One region of the Lichenibacterium dinghuense genome, then DNA from elsewhere that is predicted to be linked to it. Evidence: predicted binding sites of a transcription regulator. Region 1 holds the regulator's gene; the other holds the start of a gene.
What was found. The regulator LexA, encoded in region 1, represses DNA repair genes until DNA is damaged. The targets are predictions, from matches to a motif close to TGTTCNNNNTGTGTTCNG.
Positions count from the first base shown of each region.

Region 2: the regulator LexA is predicted to act here: its motif matches at 2,388-2,405, upstream of dnaE (DNA polymerase III subunit alpha).

Region 1 covers NZ_JAJLMN010000001.1:4,307,945-4,316,636, forward strand. Annotated here, with positions in the region: gene aspS (aspartate--tRNA ligase) at 1-1,080, shown strand, start outside; gene L7N97_RS20515 (hypothetical protein) at 1,104-1,838, shown strand; gene lexA (transcriptional repressor LexA) at 1,869-2,564, opposite strand; tRNA gene L7N97_RS20525 (tRNA-Gly) at 2,832-2,906, opposite strand; gene L7N97_RS20530 (DEAD/DEAH box helicase) at 3,021-4,550, opposite strand; gene L7N97_RS20535 (hypothetical protein) at 4,740-4,994, opposite strand; gene parE (DNA topoisomerase IV subunit B) at 5,131-7,194, opposite strand; gene recJ (single-stranded-DNA-specific exonuclease RecJ) at 7,374-8,692, shown strand, end outside.
Region 2 covers NZ_JAJLMN010000001.1:5,088,772-5,097,463, forward strand. Annotated here, with positions in the region: gene L7N97_RS24435 (cupin) at 58-561, opposite strand; gene L7N97_RS24440 (ceramide glucosyltransferase) at 567-1,700, opposite strand; gene L7N97_RS24445 (GCG_CRPN prefix-to-repeats domain-containing protein) at 2,018-2,287, shown strand; gene dnaE (DNA polymerase III subunit alpha) at 2,634-6,083, shown strand; gene L7N97_RS24455 (SH3 domain-containing protein) at 6,096-6,410, opposite strand; gene thiL (thiamine-phosphate kinase) at 6,527-7,498, shown strand; gene L7N97_RS24465 (hypothetical protein) at 7,506-8,138, opposite strand; gene L7N97_RS24470 (Ivy family c-type lysozyme inhibitor) at 8,280-8,692, shown strand, end outside.

The sequences.
Region 1 (8,692 bases):
CGCGGCATCTTCGAGGAGTTCGGCCGCGGCCGGCCCGTCACGCAGAAGTTCACGCGCATCCCCTATGCCGAGTCGATGCTGCTCTACGGCAACGACAAGCCGGACCTGCGCAACCCGCTGCGCATCGCCGACGTGAGCCGCGAGTTCGCCGACGAGAGCGTGACCTTCAAGGCCTTCAAGGGCGTGATCGACAAGGGCGGCGTGGTGCGCGCGATCCCGGCGCCGGGCGCCGGGGCGCAGCCGCGGAGCTTCTTCGACAAGCTGAACGACTGGGCGCGCGGCGAGGGATCGGCCGGCCTCGGCTACGTGGTGCTCGACGCCGACGAGGCGGGCGCCGTGGTGGGCAAGGGGCCGATCGCCAAGTTCATCCCCGCCGACGTGCTGGCGCGCATCTGCTCGGCCGCCAAGGTGGGGCCCGGCGACGCCGTGTTCTTCGCCGCCGACGTGGAAGCCAAGGCGGCCCGCCTCGCCGGCCTCGCCCGCACCCGCATCGGGCGCGAGCTGAAGCTCGTCGACGAGGACCGCTTCGAGCTCTGCTGGATCGTCGACTTCCCGATGTACGAGTGGAACGAGGAGGAGAAGAAGGTCGACTTCTCCCACAACCCCTTCTCGATGCCGCAGGGCGGCCTCGACGCGCTGGAGGGGCAGGACCCGCTCACCATCAAGGCCTACCAGTACGACATCGTGTGCAACGGCATCGAGCTGTCGTCCGGCGCCATCCGCAACCACCGCCCCGACGTGATGCGCAAGGCCTTCGCCATCGCGGGCTACGACGAGGCGGTGCTGGAGGAGCGGTTCGGCGGCATGTACCGCGCCTTCCAGTACGGCGCGCCGCCCCACGGCGGCATCGCGCCGGGCGTCGACCGCATCGTCATGCTGCTGGCCGACGAGGAGAACCTGCGCGAGATCGTGCTGTTCCCGATGAACCAGCGCTGCGAGGACCTGTTGATGGGGGCGCCCGCGCCCGCGACCCCGAAGCAACTGCGCGAGCTCCACATCCGCTCGACCGCGGCGCCGGCCGCCCCGGCGCCGAAGCCGGCCGCGGAGCCCGACGGCGTGGTGTCGCCGCACGGGGCCTGAGGCGGCGGGACAGGGCAGGGGCCGTGCAGACCGTCGTCTGCATCCGCTGGGGGAGCGAGTACGGGGCCGACTACGTCAACCGGCTCCACCGCGCCGTGATGCGCAACGTGGCGCGGCCGACGCGCTTCGTCGCCTTCACGGACCCGATCGATGGGCTCGACCCCGCGATCGAGGCGAAGCCGATCCCCTCGATCCACCTGCCGCAGGGTCTGAAGCCCGGTCCGTGGCGCAAGCTTGCGCTCTGGGCCGCCGATCTCGGGGGGCTCAGCGGCGACCTCCTGTTCCTCGACCTCGACATCCTGGTGACGGGGTCGCTCGACGCGCTGTTCGACCACGAGCCGGGCAAGCTCGTGCTGGTGCGCAACCCCACGCAGGGGCGGCGCGAGGGCATCGGCAACTCGTCGGTGATGCGGTTCCGCGCCGGCTCGGCGGCGCATCTCGTGTCGGACTTCGAGAACGACGCGGTGGCGATGTCGCATCGCTTCGACAACGAGCAGATCTACGTCACCAAGGCGTCGCGCCTGGCCGTCGCCTTCTGGCCGGAGCCCTGGTGCCCGAGCTTCAAGCACAGGCTGCTGCCGCCCTGGCCGCTCTACCTGTTCCGGGCGCCGGCGCTGCCCGACGAGGCGCGCGTGGTGGTCTTCACGGGCCATCCCCGGCCCGACGAGGCCATGGCGGGGCGCTGGCCAGCCAAGTGGTATAAGAAGTTCTACCGATCGCTGCCGCCCGTGCCCTGGGTGGGGCAGCACTGGCGCTGACGGGCCGGTCCCGGCCCGTCGAGAGCGCGGTCAGTAGCGGCGGAACAGGCTCACCAGCACGCCCTGCACCTTGACACGCTCGGGCCCGAAGATGCGAGTCTCGTAGGCGGCGTTGGCGGGCTCCAGCGCCACCGAAGCTCCGCGGCGGCGCAGGCGCTTCAGCGTGGCTTCCTCGTCGTCGACCAGCGCCACCACGATGTCGCCTGTGTTGGCCGTGTCCTGGCGGCGGATCACCACCGTGTCGTTGTCGAGGATGCCGGCCTCGATCATCGAGTCGCCGCGCACTTCGAGCGCGAAATGCTCGCCCGAGGCCAGGAAGTCGGCCGACATCGAAATCGTGTGGCTCTGCGTCTGGATGGCCGAGATCGGCGTGCCGGCGGCGATCCGGCCCATCACGGGGATCTCGAAGGCGCCGGGGAGGTCGCGCGAAGGCTCGGCCCGCGGCTTCGGCGCGGGCTTGCCGCCCTTCAGCAGCGTGAGGCCCTTCGGCTTGGCGGCCTCGGCGGCGACCTGCTCGGGCAGGCGCAGCACCTCCAGCGCGCGGGCGCGGTTCGGCAGGCGACGGATGAAGCCGCGCTCCTCAAGGGCCATGATGAGGCGGTGAATGCCGGACTTGGACTTCAGGTCCAGCGCGTCCTTCATCTCGTCGAAGGAGGGCGGCACGCCGGTCTTCTGCAGTCGGGCATGGATGAAGCGGAGCAGTTCACTCTGCTTTTCGGTCAGCATGGGCGGACTCTCCCAGCGCACGCTCGATCCGGAATGCCGATGCGGCTCCGCCTCGACGGGCGTCAAAACAAAACAAGAACGTGATATGTGTTCTTGATGCGTTCTGCAAGTGGGGCGTGTGAGGCGCGGCGCGCATCGGCCTGGGAGATCGTCGCCTGTCCACAGGGAGAGCGTCCGACCCGATCCGGCGATCGCTGATGCCCAATCGACTTGAGCCGACCAAGCGGCAGAGCGTTCGGAGTCGGAAAGAACTGTCGCGAGCTGATCTGGAGCGGGCGAAGGGATTCGAACCCTCGACCCCAACCTTGGCAAGGTTGTGCTCTACCACTGAGCTACACCCGCATCCATGTCGCTGCGGCGACGAGGGATGTATGCCGGATTCGATCCGGAATGACAAGGGGGGCGGAGCAGGTTTCTGCTCCGCCCCCCTCGTGACAATTTCGGAAGCGCCCCGCCTCAGGCGTCGGTGCCGGCCTTGATCCGCACCGGGCGCAGCAGGAACGAGGGGACGTGGTCGCCGAGGCCGATCACGACGTCGTCGTCCTCGTCCGAGCGATGGCGCCGGTCGAAGCCGCGGCCGGCCGGGCGCTCGTCGCGCGAGCGCGGGGCCGAGGCGGACTCGCTGCGGCGCGTCGAGGAACTGGGCGGGGGCGCCAGCGTCGGGCCGGCGTCGGCCGAAGCGCGCTCGGTGCGCTCGCGCGTCGGCTCCCGGCCGTCGCTCCGCCCGCGGTTCTCGCCGCGGCGGCCGCCGCGCGACTCGGAGGGCCGGCCCTCGCCGCGTCCGCCCGCGCGGCGCGAGCGCCGGTCGCGCGAGCCGCCCTCATCTTCGTCCTCGACGGCCGGCTCGGCGTCGGCCACCTGGTCGAGCGTCGCGCCCTGCCAGTCGATCTTCTTCTGGATCAGCTTCTCGATGTCGTCGATGTAGCGCTGGTCGGCCTTGGTGACGATCGAGACCGCGGTGCCGCTGCGGCCCGCGCGGCCCGTGCGGCCGATGCGGTGGACGTAGTCCTCGGCGTGGGTCGGGACGTCGAAGTTGTAGACGTGGCTGACCATCGGGATGTCGAGGCCGCGGGCCGCGACGTCGGAGCAGACCAGCAGCGACACCTTGTTGTTGCGGAAGGCGTCGAGCGACACCATGCGCGAGCGCTGGTCCATGTCGCCGTGGAGGCAGCCCACCGAGAAGCCGTGCTTCTCCAGCGACTTCGTCAGCAGCGCGACGTCGCGCTTGCGGTTGGAGAAGATGATCGCGTTGGTGAGGTCCTCGGCGCCGCGCAGCAGGCGGCGCAGGACCTCGCGCTTGGCGGGGCCGGGCGCCGAGGCCACGAGCGACTGCGTCACGCTCGCCGCCGTCGAGGACGGGCGGGCCACCTCGATGCGGGCGGGGTCGTGCAGGAACGCCTCGGTGAGGCGCGTGATCTCCGGCGGCATCGTGGCCGAGAAGAACAGCGTCTGCCGCGTGAACGGCACGAGCTTGCAGATCTTCTCGATGTCCGGGATGAAGCCCATGTCGAGCATGCGGTCCGCCTCGTCGATGACCAGGATCTCGATGCCGGTGAGCAGCAGCTTGCCGCGCTCGGCGAAGTCGAGGAGGCGTCCCGGCGTGGCGATCAGCACGTCCGCGCCGCGGGTGATCTTGGCCTCCTGGTCGGCGAAGGACACGCCGCCGATCAGCAGCGCCACGTTGATCTTGTGGTTGGCGCCGTAGCGGACGAAGGCTTCCTCGACCTGCGCGGCGAGCTCGCGCGTCGGCTCGAGGATCAGGGTGCGCGGCATGCGGGCGCGGGCGCGGCCGGTTTCCAGCCGGGAGATCATCGGCAGGGTGAAGGCGGCGGTCTTGCCGGTGCCGGTCTGGGCGATGCCGAGCACGTCGCGGCCCGCGAGCGCGACCGGGATGGCCTGTTCCTGGATCGGCGTCGGGGTCGTGTAGCCGGTGGCTTCGACCGCCTGCAGGACCTTGTCGCTGAGGCCGAGTTCGTTGAAATTCATCAGGTGTTGCGTCTACCGTCGACGGAGCACGGCCGCGTGACCCGCGTGTAGCCGTGAGGGGACAGGCACGATCGATCGTGCGCCGAGGAGCGACGCGGGACGCCCATTGATGACAGGGGACATAAGCGGAAACCGCGACAAGTCAACGACGCGCGGGATATTCCACGCGGAATGGTGAAGCGCCGTGCTTCAGCGGATGCGGATCACCAGGGCGCTGCCGGCCGGCACCGATCCGGTGGGGGTCATGTCCACGTTGGGGTCTGCGGCGGCGCGCTGGCTCGCCGCCGGCGCGGGGGCGCGATAGGCGACGAGCGAGATCCGGCCGGACTGCGACAGCCAGTCGAGCCCGTGGGCGCCGGCGAGGCTCGCCACGCAGACGGCGGCGGCGGCCAGCGCGAACCACTGGACCGCGGAGCCGCGCCGGTCACTCACGAAATCGGGCATCGTCGATCCAGCGTCGGGGGTGACGGCAGACTGACGATGCGGGGTTGCCAGGGGCTTAAGGATGAACGGGACGCGGCCGAAACGGTGAAGAGGCGGTGGAAACCGTTCACCCTCCGTCGACCATGGCTTTCGAGGCTCAAACGTCGACGAGGTCGGCCGCGCCGGACGCGCGCTCCTGGATGAAGGCGAAGCGCGCCTCCGGCTTGTTGCCCATCAGCCGCTCCACCGCGTCGCGCGTGCCGCTCTGGTCCTCCTCGAGCACCGTCACGCGCAGCAGCGTGCGCTTCGACGGGTCCATGGTGGTCTCCTTGAGGTCGCGCATGGGCATCTCGCCCAGGCCCTTGAAGCGGCTGATCTCGACCTTGCCCCGCCCCGTCATGGCGGTCTTCATCAGGAAGTCCTTGTGGGCGTCGTCGCGCGCGTAGACGGATCTCGTGTTCTGCGTCAGCCGGTAGAGCGGCGGCACGGCGATGAACAGGTGGCCGCCGTCGATCAGCCTGGGCATCTGCCGATAGAAGAAGGTGATCAGCAGCGAGGCGATGTGGGCGCCGTCGACGTCGGCGTCCGTCATGATGATGATCTTGTCGTAGCGGAGCTCGCCGTCCTTGTAGTGCGTGCCCGTCCCGCAGCCGAGCGCCAGCGCGAGGTCGGCGAGCTGCTGGTTGGCGGCGAGCTTGTCGCGCGTGGCGTTGGCGACGTTGAGGATCTTGCCGCGCAGCGGCAGCACCGCCTGGCTGGCGCGGTCCCGCGCCTGCTTGGCCGAGCCGCCCGCGCTGTCGCCCTCGACGATGAACAATTCCGAGCCCTGCGCGGCCGAGTTCGAGCAGTCGGCGAGCTTGCCGGGCAGGCGGAGCTTGCGCGTCGCGCTCTTGCGCGCCACGTCCTTGTCGGCCTTGCGGCGCAGGCGCTCGTCGGCGCGCTCGACGCTCCAGTCGAGGAGCTTCGCGGCCTGCGAGGGCGCGGCGGCGAGCCAGTGGTCGAAGCTGTCGCGCATCGCCGCTTCCACGATGCGGCCCGCCTCGACGGTCATCAGGCGGCCCTTGTTCTGCCCCTGGAACTCCGGCTCGCGGATGAACACGGACAGCAGCGCCGCGCAGTTCAGCATCACATCGTCGGCCGTGACGTTGGCGAAGCGCCGCGCCTGCCCGATCCGCTCGGCGTGGTCCTTGAGGCCGCGGAGCAGCGCCGCGCGCAGTCCGTTCTCGTGCGTGCCGCCGTTCGGGGTCGGGATGGTGTTGCAGTAGGCGTGGACGAAGCCGTCGTCGTCGCTGAGCCAGGTCACGGCCCATTCGAGCGAGCCGTGGCCGCCGGGCTTGGTCACCTTGCCGGTGAAGGGCTGCTCGGCCACGAAGCTGCGGCCCTCGACCTCCTGCGCGAGGTGGTCCTTGAGGCCGCCGGGGAAGCGGAACACGGCCTCGACGGGCGTCTTGGTGCCCTCGACGAGCTCGGGCGCGCAGTGCCAGCGCACCTCGACGCCGCCGAACAGGTAGGCCTTGGAGCGCGCCATGCGGAACAGCCGCGCCGGTTCGAGCTTCGCCTCGGGGCCGAAGATCTCCGCGTCCGGCTTGAAGCGCACGCGGGTGCCGCGCCGGTTGGCGACGCGGCCCACCATCTCGATCGGCCCCAGGACGAGGCCGCGGGCGAAGCACTGGCGGTACAGCGTCTGGGCGCGCGCGACCTCGACCTCCAGCCGCTCCGACAGGGCGTTGACGACCGAGATGCCGACGCCGTGCAGTCCGCCCGAGGTCTGGTAGGCGCCCGAGTCGAACTTGCCGCCCGCGTGCAGCGTGGTCATGATGACTTCGAGCGCCGAGCGGTCGGGGAACTTCGGGTGCGGGTCGACCGGGATGCCGCGGCCGTTGTCGGTGATCGACACGAAGCCGTCCGCTTCCATCGCGACGTCGATGCGGCTCGCGTGGCCCGCCACGGCCTCGTCCATGGAATTGTCGATCACCTCGGCGAAGAGGTGGTGCAGGCCCGCCTCGTCGGTGCCGCCGATGTACATGCCGGGGCGCCGCCGCACCGGCTCCAACCCTTCCAGAACCTCGATCGAGGCGGCGGTGTAGCCGGCCTCGTCGGGAGTCCCGTCGCGCAACGGCAGGGCGCGGCGCTTCTTCCCGGCCTCGGCGATGGACGGCACGTCGTCGTTCACGGCGAACAGGTCCTCGGGGACGGCGGCGGCGGCGGACCTGGGAGACATCGGCGGGCCCTGCGGGACGGTGGGATACGGGAACAGACCGTGTACATAAGCCCGAGACGGTTAACATGAAACCCTTTCGCCATCGAGTCGCGCCGGGGTAAGGGTGCCGCCCTCCCGCGAAGGAGGCTCCCGCTCGCGCCGATCGAAGGCCTCCATCCCGTGAAAACCCTCCGCCGCCGATGAACCCGCTCGTGCTCGACGTCGCCCGCTCGATGACGGGCCGCGCCTGGCGGGCGCGGCTCGACGAGGCCGGCGCGCGGCGCGCGGCCGCGATCGCGCAGAGCCACGGCATGCCGGACCTGCTGTCGCGCGTGCTGGCGAGCCGCGGCCGCGACGTGGCGGACTGCGCGGCCTTCCTCGACCCCAGCCTGCGCGCGCTGATGCCGGACCCCGACGTGCTCGCCGACATGCCGGCCGCCGTGGAGCGGCTCGCCCGCGCGGTGCGGGCGGGGGAAAGCGTCGCGGTGCTGGGCGACTACGACGTCGACGGCGCCTGCGCGGCGGCCCTGCTGGTCGGCTATCTGCGGGCGGCCGGGCTCGACCCCGCGATCCACATACCCGACCGGCTGGTCGACGGCTACGGGCCGAGCGTGCCGGCCGTGGCGGCGCTGGCGACGGGCGGCGCCACGCTGCTCGTGATGGTGGACTGCGGCTCGACGAGCCTCGTGCCGCTGGAGGAGGCGGCGCGGCGCGGGCTCGACACGGTGGTGATCGACCACCACCAGCTCGGCGCCGAGCTGCCGCGCGCGGCGGCCCTCGTCAACGCCAACCGCCCCGACGACCTGTCCGGCCTCGGCCACCTCTGCGCCGCCGGCGCGGTCTTCATGGTGCTGGTGGCGCTGCACCGCGCCCTCAAGGCTTCCGGGTTCTGGGACGGGCGCGCCGCGCCCGACCTCCTCGCCGCGCTCGACCTCGTGGCCCTCGCCACGGTCGCCGACGTGGTGCCGCTCACCGGTCTCAACCGGGCCTTCGTGGCCAAGGGCCTCGCCGTGATGGCGCGGCGCGCCCGGCCCGGCCTCGCGGCGCTGTTCGACGTGGCGGGCGCCGACGGCGCGCCCTCGCCCTTCCACCTCGGCTATCTCGTCGGCCCGCGCATCAACGCCGGCGGCCGCATCGGCGACTCGGCGCTCGGCACGCGCCTGCTCCTGACGCCTGACCCGGTCGAGGCGGCGCGCATCGCCGCCGACCTCGACCGGCTGAACCGCGAGCGCCGCGTGATCGAGCTCGCCGCCGTCGAGGAGGCCGAAGCGGAAGCGCTCGCCCTGGTCGGGGGCGGGGACAGCGCGGTGATCGTGGCCGCTGCCGAAGGGTGGCACCCCGGCGTCGTCGGGCTCGTCGCGGCGCGGCTGCGCGAGCGCTTCGACCGGCCCGCCTTCGCCATCGCGCTCGCGGGCGACACCGGCACCGGCTCCGGCCGCTCGACCCCCGGCGCGGACCTCGGGGCCGCGGTGCGGCTCGCCGTCGAGCGAGGGCTGCTGCTGAAGGGGGGCGGCCACGG
Region 2 (8,692 bases), 780 kb from region 1:
TCCCGTGACGGCGTCCGCGGAGGCTGTGGATGGATCGCGCGGGCCGCGAGCCTCCCGTCACGCCCACGGATGCCAGCGGCCGCCCATCGGCTCACCCGTGACCGGATCGCGGTGGGGCAGGTGGAGGGCCGCGATGGCGGCCACGGCGCGGCGCAGGTCCTCGTCAGTCGCCGCATCGGCGCGGATCAGGTCCCAGTCGCGCCCGTCCGGGTAGGCGCCGACGACGCTGAAACCGTCGGCGGACGCGACGCGCCGGTGCCCCGTGCCGGCGGGCAGCACCAGGACGTCGCCGGCCGCGACCTCGACGTCCTGCCCGCCCTCGCCCCCGAGCCGCAGCGTGGCGCGCCCACCGCAGATGCCCAGCACCTCGTGCGCGGTCGAATGGAAGTGGTGGAACGGGTAGACGCCGTTTCGCCAGGCGTTGGACCAGCCGTGGCGGGCGAACAGGGCCTCATGGGCGCCCGCCACGGCGTCGGCCGGCAGGGCGGCGCGGTGCACCAGCACCGGCAGCGCGCTGTTGGGCACGCGGCCGGAGGGGGCGAAGCGCAGGAGCCCGACCACGACCTTCAGCCCACCTTGGCGGGCTCCTCCTTCACCGTCATGGCGTTGCCGCGCCACACGAAGTCGTCGGTCAGCAGCGCCGTGGTGAACAGGAACGGCAGCATGCAGTCGCGGAACAGCCAGATGAAGGGCGACGCCCAGAACATGCGCCAGCCCGCCGACCAGGCCAGCACCGCCTCGGAGGCCATCCACAGCGTCGCCACGGCCACGCCGACGAGGACCGGATCGAGCCCGTAGACCGAGGCCGCGAAGGCCGCGGCGAGCGACGGGAACACGCAGCCGGTGAAGACCTCCAAGAGGAAGAAGGGCAGGAAGGTCACGCGCCGCAGCCGCGCCCAGCGGAGCTGGCGCCCCCACACCTCGGCGAAGGTCCTGACCCCGAGCGGCTGCTCGAAGGGGTTGTCGGCGAGGCCGACCCGCAACCCCTGGCGCCGCACGAGCTTGGTGGCGGCGGCGTCCTCGGCGATCTCCAGCCCCAGCGCCTCGATGGAGCCGTGCTCCTCCAGCACCGGCTTGTGCCAGAGCATGGACTTGCCCTGGGCGAAGCCAAAGCCGATGGCCTCGGCGGCATATTGCCAGCGCGCCTGCAGGGTGTTGAGGAAGCCGCACTCCACCTCGGCCCAGAAGCTCCGCGGCCGCGAGCCGATAGGCGTCGAGCACACGAGGCCCGTGTCCTTCGTGTAGCGCTTGAGCAGGCGCTGGATGTAGTCGCGCGGCATCAGGACGTTGGAATCCGCCATGATGATCCAGTCGTGGGCGGCGCCGTGCCAGCCCTTGACGCAGTTGTTGAGCTTGGGGTTCGGGCTGATGTCGTCGCGGCCGATCAGGATGCGGCTCGGCACGCCGGGATGGGCGGCGATCAGGCGCCGGACCAGGGGCAGCACCGGGTCGTCCGGCTCCTCGCAGCAGAACAGCAGCTCGTAGTTCGGGTAGTCGAGCAGGAACGAGGAGCGGAGCGTCTCCTCCTCGAAGTTGTCCATGCCGCGCACCGGGCGCATCAGGCTGACGGGCGGCGCCGGGTCGGGCACCGGGAAGGGGGCGGGGATCTCGCGGCATCGGACGGCCGCAACGCCGGTGCTGAAGAGCTGCGCGCCCGTCATCAGGACGGAGAAGCCCGCCGCACATTCGGCTACCGTCATGATCGACCTTTCTTTCTTCTCGTCTCAGCGGCCCCGCTCGGCCGCGGGCTGCGACCGCAGCTCCGTCATCTCTCCCTTGTGCCTGCCCGAATCAGGGCAACGAGTCCAGGCTGTGGCCATGAAAGGGCGCGGCTTCGGCAGGCCGCCGCCGCTTCCGGCCCCGAAACTGCGACGAAACGTCGGGCCACGATGGCGGCGCGGCGGCGGAACCGCGGCGATCGCCTGTTCACCGAACGTGCAGGCTCTCCGGTATAGTCAGGCCCGCCCCGGCGGCGCGCCCGCCGCTCCGGCCCACCAGATCCGAGGAAGCTGAGCCCATGAGCAAGACCATCAAGCTCGCCGCCGCCGCGGCCGCCCTGTTCGCGGCCCTGCCGCTGTCCGCCGAAGCCATGCCGATCGCCCCCGCGGCCTCCGCCGCCGCCGGCGTGACGCTGGTGGCCGGCGGCTGCGGCCCGGGCTTCCACCGCGGCCCCTTCCTCGGTTGCCGCCCGAACCGCCCCTTCGTGCGCCCCTTCGCGCCGATCGTCCGCCGCCCGGTGGTGTGCCGCACGGTGCTCCTGCCGCTCCCCCACCGCGTCTGCCGCTGAGCGGATGCGGCGGCCCCGGCGGGCGCTTTCGCCGGGGTCGTCAAGCTTTCGTTAACCCTGTCGGGTGGCGGCCCGCCCGCCGTCCACGGGGCCGTTGATTTAGAACAAAACAAGAACGAAGCTGCCTCCGCCGATCCCGGCAGGAGACACGATCCATGTTGCGACGCTTGGCCGCCGACGCGATCGAACTCGCGTTCCTCGCCGCCTTCCTGTGCTTCGTCGCCCTGCTGGCGCGCTGGTGAGCGCGGGGGAGCGTCAACCTATCCGGTCCATAGGCGAGGGGACCGACTCGACTCGCGGCCTTCGCGGAGTCACGACGTCGGCCCGACGCTGAGGAGCCGAGACCATGACGACGACCGAAGGGCCCGGCTTCGTCCACCTGCACGTCCACACCTCGTTCTCGCTGCGGGAAGGCGCGCTGACAATCGCCAAGCTGACCAAGCTGGCCGCGGCGGACGCCATGCCGGCGCTCGCCATCACCGACACCAACAACCTGTTCGGCGCGCTGGAATTCTCCGAGAAGATGTCGAAGGAGGGCGTGCAGCCCATCACCGGCATCCAGCTCACAGTGGACTTCGGCGACGGCGCGCTGTTCGGCCGCGACCTCCATCGGCAGGCGCGCGGCTCGGTGGTGGTCCTGGCCTGCACGGAGGCGGGCTACACCAACATCATGCGCCTCGCCTCCGAGGCCTTCACCCGTCCCGAGCCCGGCGACGAGCCCCACATCGCCTTCGACCGGCTGGTGGGCGGCACCGAGGGGTTGATCCTGCTGACGGGCGGCCCCAACGGGGCGATCGACCGCGTGCTGGCCGCCAACAAGCCCGAGGCCGCGACCGCCCGGCTCGACCGGCTCGTGGCGGAGTTCGGCGCGGGCGACGTCTACGTCGAGCTGCAGCGCCACGGCCTGCCCGAGGAGCGCCGGCTCGAAGGCCAGCTCGTCGCCCTCGCCTACGACAAGGGGCTGCGGCTGGTGGCCACCAACGAGCCCTTCTTCGCCGCCGTGGCGGACCACGAGGCCCACGACGCGCTGATCTGCATCGCGGAAGGGCAGGTGCTCGGCACGCCGGACCGGCGCCAGCTCACCACCGAGCACCGCTTCCGCACGCGGGCCGAGATGGTCAAGCTCTTCGCCGACCTGCCGGAGGCGACCGCCAACACGGTCGAGATCGCGCGCCGCTGCTCCTACCGCCCGCGCACCCGCAAGCCCATCCTGCCGAACTACACGGACGAGGCCGGCAACGTGCTCGACGCCGAGACGGCCCTGCGCGAGCAGTCGATCGCGGGGCTGGAAGCGCGGCTCGCCGCCCACGGCCCGGCGCCGGGCTTCGGCGAGGAGGACTACCGGACGCGGCTCGCCTTCGAGCTCGACATCATCGCCCGCATGAAGTTCCCGGGCTACTTCCTGATCGTGTCGGACTTCATCAAATGGGCCAAGGCCCACGACATCCCGGTCGGCCCCGGCCGCGGCTCGGGCGCGGGCTCGCTCGTCGCCTACGCGCTGACGATCACCGACATCGACCCGATGCGCTTCGCGCTGCTGTTCGAGCGGTTCCTGAACCCCGAGCGCATCTCGATGCCGGACTTCGACGTCGACTTCTGCCAGACGCGGCGCGAGGAGGTGATCCAGTACGTGCGCCACCGCTACGGGCTCGACCGGGTGGCGCAGATCGTCACCTTCGGCTCGTTCCTGGCGCGCGGCGTGCTGCGCAACGTCGGCCGCGTGCTGGAGATGCCGCTCGGGCAGGTCGACAAGCTCGCCAAGCTCGTGCCGCAGAATCCCGCCAACCCCGTGACGCTGGAGCAGGCGATCGAGGGCGAGCCGCGCCTGCAGGAGGCCGCTCAGGAGGACGAGAAGGTCGAGAAGCTGCTCGGCATCTCGCGCAAGCTGGAGGGGCTCTACTCCAACGCCTCGACCCACGCGGCCGGCATCGTCATCGGGGACCGGCCGCTGCACGAACTCGTGCCGCTCTACAAGGACCCCAAGTCCGACATGCCGGCCACCCAGTTCAACATGAAGTGGGTGGAGCCGGCCGGCCTCGTGAAGTTCGACTTCCTGGGCCTCAAAACGCTGACCGTGATCGACACCTGCCTGAAGCTGATCGCGCAGCGCGGCATCGCGGTCGACATCTCGTCGATCCCGCTCGACGACGGCCCGTCGTACCAGATGCTCGGGCGCGGCGAGACCGTGGGGGTGTTCCAGGTGGAGTCGGTCGGCATGCGCAAGGCCCTGGCCGAGATGCGCGCCGACCGGCTGGAGGACATCATCGCCCTCGTGGCGCTCTACCGCCCCGGCCCCATGGCCAACATCCCGGTCTACTGCGCCCGCAAGCTCGGCGAGGAGCAGCCCGAATACCCGCACCCCAAGCTGGAGCCGGTGTTGCGCGAAACCTTCGGCGTCATCATCTACCAGGAGCAAGTGATGCAGGCCGCGCAGACCCTGTCGGGCTACTCGCTCGGCGAGGCTGACATGCTGCGCCGCGCCATGGGCAAGAAGATCAAGGCGGAGATGGACGCCCAGCGCGACCGCTTCGTCGAGGGCGCGGTCAAGAACGACATCCCGCGCGCCAAGGCGGACGAGATCTTCGACCTGCTCGCCAAGTTTGCCGACTACGGCTTCAACAAGAGCCACGCCGCCGCTTACGCGCTGATCTCCTACCAGACCGCCTACCTCAAGGCGAACTACCCGGTCGAGTTCCTCGCCGCCTCGATGACGCTCGACAAGGCCAACACCGACAAGCTCTCCGAATTCAGGCAGGAGGCGCAGCGGCTGAAGATCACGGTGGAGCCGCCCTCCGTGAACCTGTCGGGCGTCGACTTCGAGGTGAACGCCGAAAAGCGCACCATCCGCTACGCGCTGTCCGCCGTGAAGGGCGCCGGCGAGGGGCAGGTCGCCGCCATCGTGCGGGCGCGGGGGGCGAAGCCCTTCGCCTCGCTCGGCGACTTCGCGGCGCGCATCAACCCGCGCGAGGTCAACAAGAAGGTGCTGGAGAGCCTCGCCGCCGCCGGCGCCTTCGACGAGCTCGAGGCCGACCGCGCCGTGGTGTTCGGCGGCATCGAGTCCATGCTGGCCGAGGCCAACCGCCTCCACGGCGAGCGGCAGGCCGGCCAGAGCGCGCTGTTCGGCGGCGGCGACGAGGCCGCGAGCCTCAGGCTCGACCGCTCCCGGTCGTGGCCGGCCGCGCAGCGCCTCAAGCGCGAGTTCGACGCGATCGGCTTTTTCCTGTCCGGCCACCCGCTCGACGACTACGGCCGCGTGCTCGACCGGCTTAAGGTCGAGCGGTGGGCGAGCTTCGCCCGCGACGTCAAGGCCGGCAAGAGCGGCGCGCGGCTCGCCGCCACCGTGCTCGACCGGCAGGAGCGCCGCACCAAGTCCGGCAACAAGATCGGCATCGTCAACCTGTCGGACCCGACGGGGCAGTACGAGGCGATCATGTTCCAGGAGACGCTGAACACCCACCGCGACCTGTTCGAGAAGGGCAACGCCGTGCTGCTCGACGTCCAGGCCTCGGCCGAGGGCGACGAGGTGCGGGTCCGCATCGTCAAGGCGGAGGGACTGGAGCAGGCCGCCTGCCGGATCGGCAAGGGGCTGCGCATCCACCTGCGCGACGCGGGGCCCATCCCGGGCATCGTCGGCGCGCTCGGGCGGCGCGGCGACGGAGAGGTGTCGTTCCTGGTGCCGTCGGACGGCGGCAAGCGCGAGGTGGAGGTGCGCCTGCGCGAGCGCTACGCCGTGTCGCCCGAAGTCGCCAACGCGCTGCGCGTGCTGGCGGGGGTGACGCAGGTGGAGAACCTGTGATCGGCTGTCGCCTCAGCCGCTCATCACCCCGCTGCCAACGCGCAGGAAGCGGTCCTGCACCCAGCCGCGCGTGCCGCGGACGGTGACGTGGCACCAGCCGCCGGCGGCCAGCTTGCGGCAGCCCGTTGTGCGGATGTGAGAGGCGCCGGCCCGAAGATACGCGACCCGCGCGCTGGCGGCGTCCGGCTGCCGATAGACCCAGGCCACGTGGCCGGGTCGCACCCCCTGAACCGAGCGGAACTCGGCCGCACCGGCCGGGCCGGCCACGGCCGCCAGCAGGGCCGCGAGGGCGAGGGTACGGGACAGGGCGGGTGACGATCGGAGCATGGTGGGTCTCGGGTCGGGGCCGCCCGCCGACGCGGCGCGCGGTCCTCCCCAACGTCGCCCGGGGGCGCTAGTTTCGCCGCGGGCGCGCCGCGCCGCGGCCGGATCGGACGACGAGTATGACATCATCCCTCGACGAGGACGGGCTGATCGCCCGCTTCTTCGCGCCCATCGCCGGGCCGGGCGGGCTGGGCCTCAAGGACGACGCCGCCCTGATCGCGCCGCCGCCGGGCCACGAGGTCGTGGTCACGGTCGATGCGATCGTGGCCGGCGGCCACTTCTTTCCAGACGACCCGCCGGGCAGCATCGCCCGCAAGGCGCTCGCGGTGAATCTGTCGGACCTCGCCGCCAAGGGCGCCGACCCGCTCGGCTTCACCCTGGCGCTGGCGCTGCCCGACGGCTGGACGGCGGATTGGCTCGAAGGGTTCGCGCGGGGCCTCGGCGCGGAGGCGGCGGCGCACGGCTGTCCGCTGCTCGGCGGCGACACCGTCAAAGCGGGCGGACCGCTGACGCTGTCCATCACGGCCTTCGGCGCGGTGCCGGCCGGCCGCATGGTGCCCCGCACCGGCGCGCGGCCCGGCGACCGGCTCTACGTGTCGGGGACCGTGGGCGACGCCGCGCTCGGGCTCCGGCTGCGGCTCGACGCCGGCCCGCCGCCCCCGTGGTGCGAGCACCTCCTCGACCGCTACCTCCACCCGCGCCCGCGCCTCGCCCTCCGCCATGCCCTGAGGGCGCACGCGTCGGGCGCCATGGACGTTTCGGACGGTTTCGTCGGCGACCTCGTCAAGATGATGCGGGCCTCGGGCGCCGGCGCCACGGTCGAGCTCGCATCGGTGCCTCTGTCGGAGGCGGCGCGCCGCGCCGTGGACTCAGACCCCTCGGCCTTCGACGTCGCCGTGACGGGCGGCGACGATTACGAGATCCTGGCGAGCGTGCCCGAGGATGCCGCGCGCGCCTTCGAGGCCGCCGCGGCGTCGGCCGGGGTGGCGGTCACGGCCGTCGGCCGGGTCCATGCCGGAGACGAGGCCTCGTTCCGCGGCCGCGACGGCGCGCCGCGCAGCTTCGCGCGCGCCTCGTTCAGCCACTTCTGAGCGCGGATCAGGGGAAGCCGGTGCCCGCCCCGAGGCCGCGCCCGACCGAGACGCCGAAGGACACGGAGGTGTTGGGCGTCAGCGCGTAGGCGACGCCGGCGCCGACCCGCGGCGCCGCGTAGAGGCTGCCGGACCCGTTCATCAGCTCGTTGATGCCGTCGTTGCCGGTGCCGGCGAGGCCGCCCCCCGTCACCGGCCGCGCGACGATCAGGCCGGCCGCGACGAAGGGCGTGAACCGGCCCATGGGGTAGGCGACCTGCGTGCTCACCTCGCCGAAGTCGAAGCCCCGCAGGCCGGCCCCGCCGTAGATGGACGGCGAGTAGCCCGTGGCGCCCTGCACGCCGACGATCAGCCCGTTCTGCAGCAGTCGCTCGTAGCCTCCGTAGACGTCGCCGCCGAAGCCGCCCTTGATGCCGCGCCCGCCGACGCCGAACACCTCCGTGCCGACATAGAGGCCGTGCCAGATCGACTCCGGGTCGGCCAGCGGCGCCGCGACGCCGGCCCCGGCCGTGCCGGCGGGCAGGAGCGCGGACGGCGGCGGGACGGCGACGAAGGTCGGCAGGGGGGCGTCGGCGGCCAGAGCGACTTGCGGAAGGGCCACGGCGGCGCCGAGCGCGGCGAGCAGGGACAGGTGACGCATCGATCGCGGGACTCCGGCACGGCGGACAGGTTTGCCCGCATCGCCGGTGCGGCGCAAGCGCGGGCGCCCAGCGGCGCTTGCCGCGAAGCCGTCCGGCGGCGACACTCCGCGGCGTCAAAACCGCGCCCGGAGATGTTTTCCATGCGATTCGCCGCGTCCGCGTTCCTCCTCGGCCTGTGCTGCGCCGGCCTGCCGGATGTCGCGCGGGCGGCGGAGCCCGACACCTACATCTTCGACGTCCTGGCGCTGCAGCCCTACAAGGGCAACTTCGCCCGCCTCGTGAAGGACCGGGCGGTGCCGGACTGGGTGAAGGCGATCGCGGTGCAGGGCGCCGGCACCGCCGGACCGAGCCGAACCGTGGACGTCGGCGGCACGCCCTACCGCCTCGACCGCGTGTGCAGGGTCGACGCCTGCGCGGGCAACACGCTCGACGTGCTGTGGGCGCCGCGCGGCGCCAGGGTATGGGCCGCGCTGGTCGAGGGCGGCAAGCCGGTCGTGATGCTCGGCCATCCGAAGGACCCCCAGGCCAGGGCGTTGGCCGAAGCGGCGTCCGG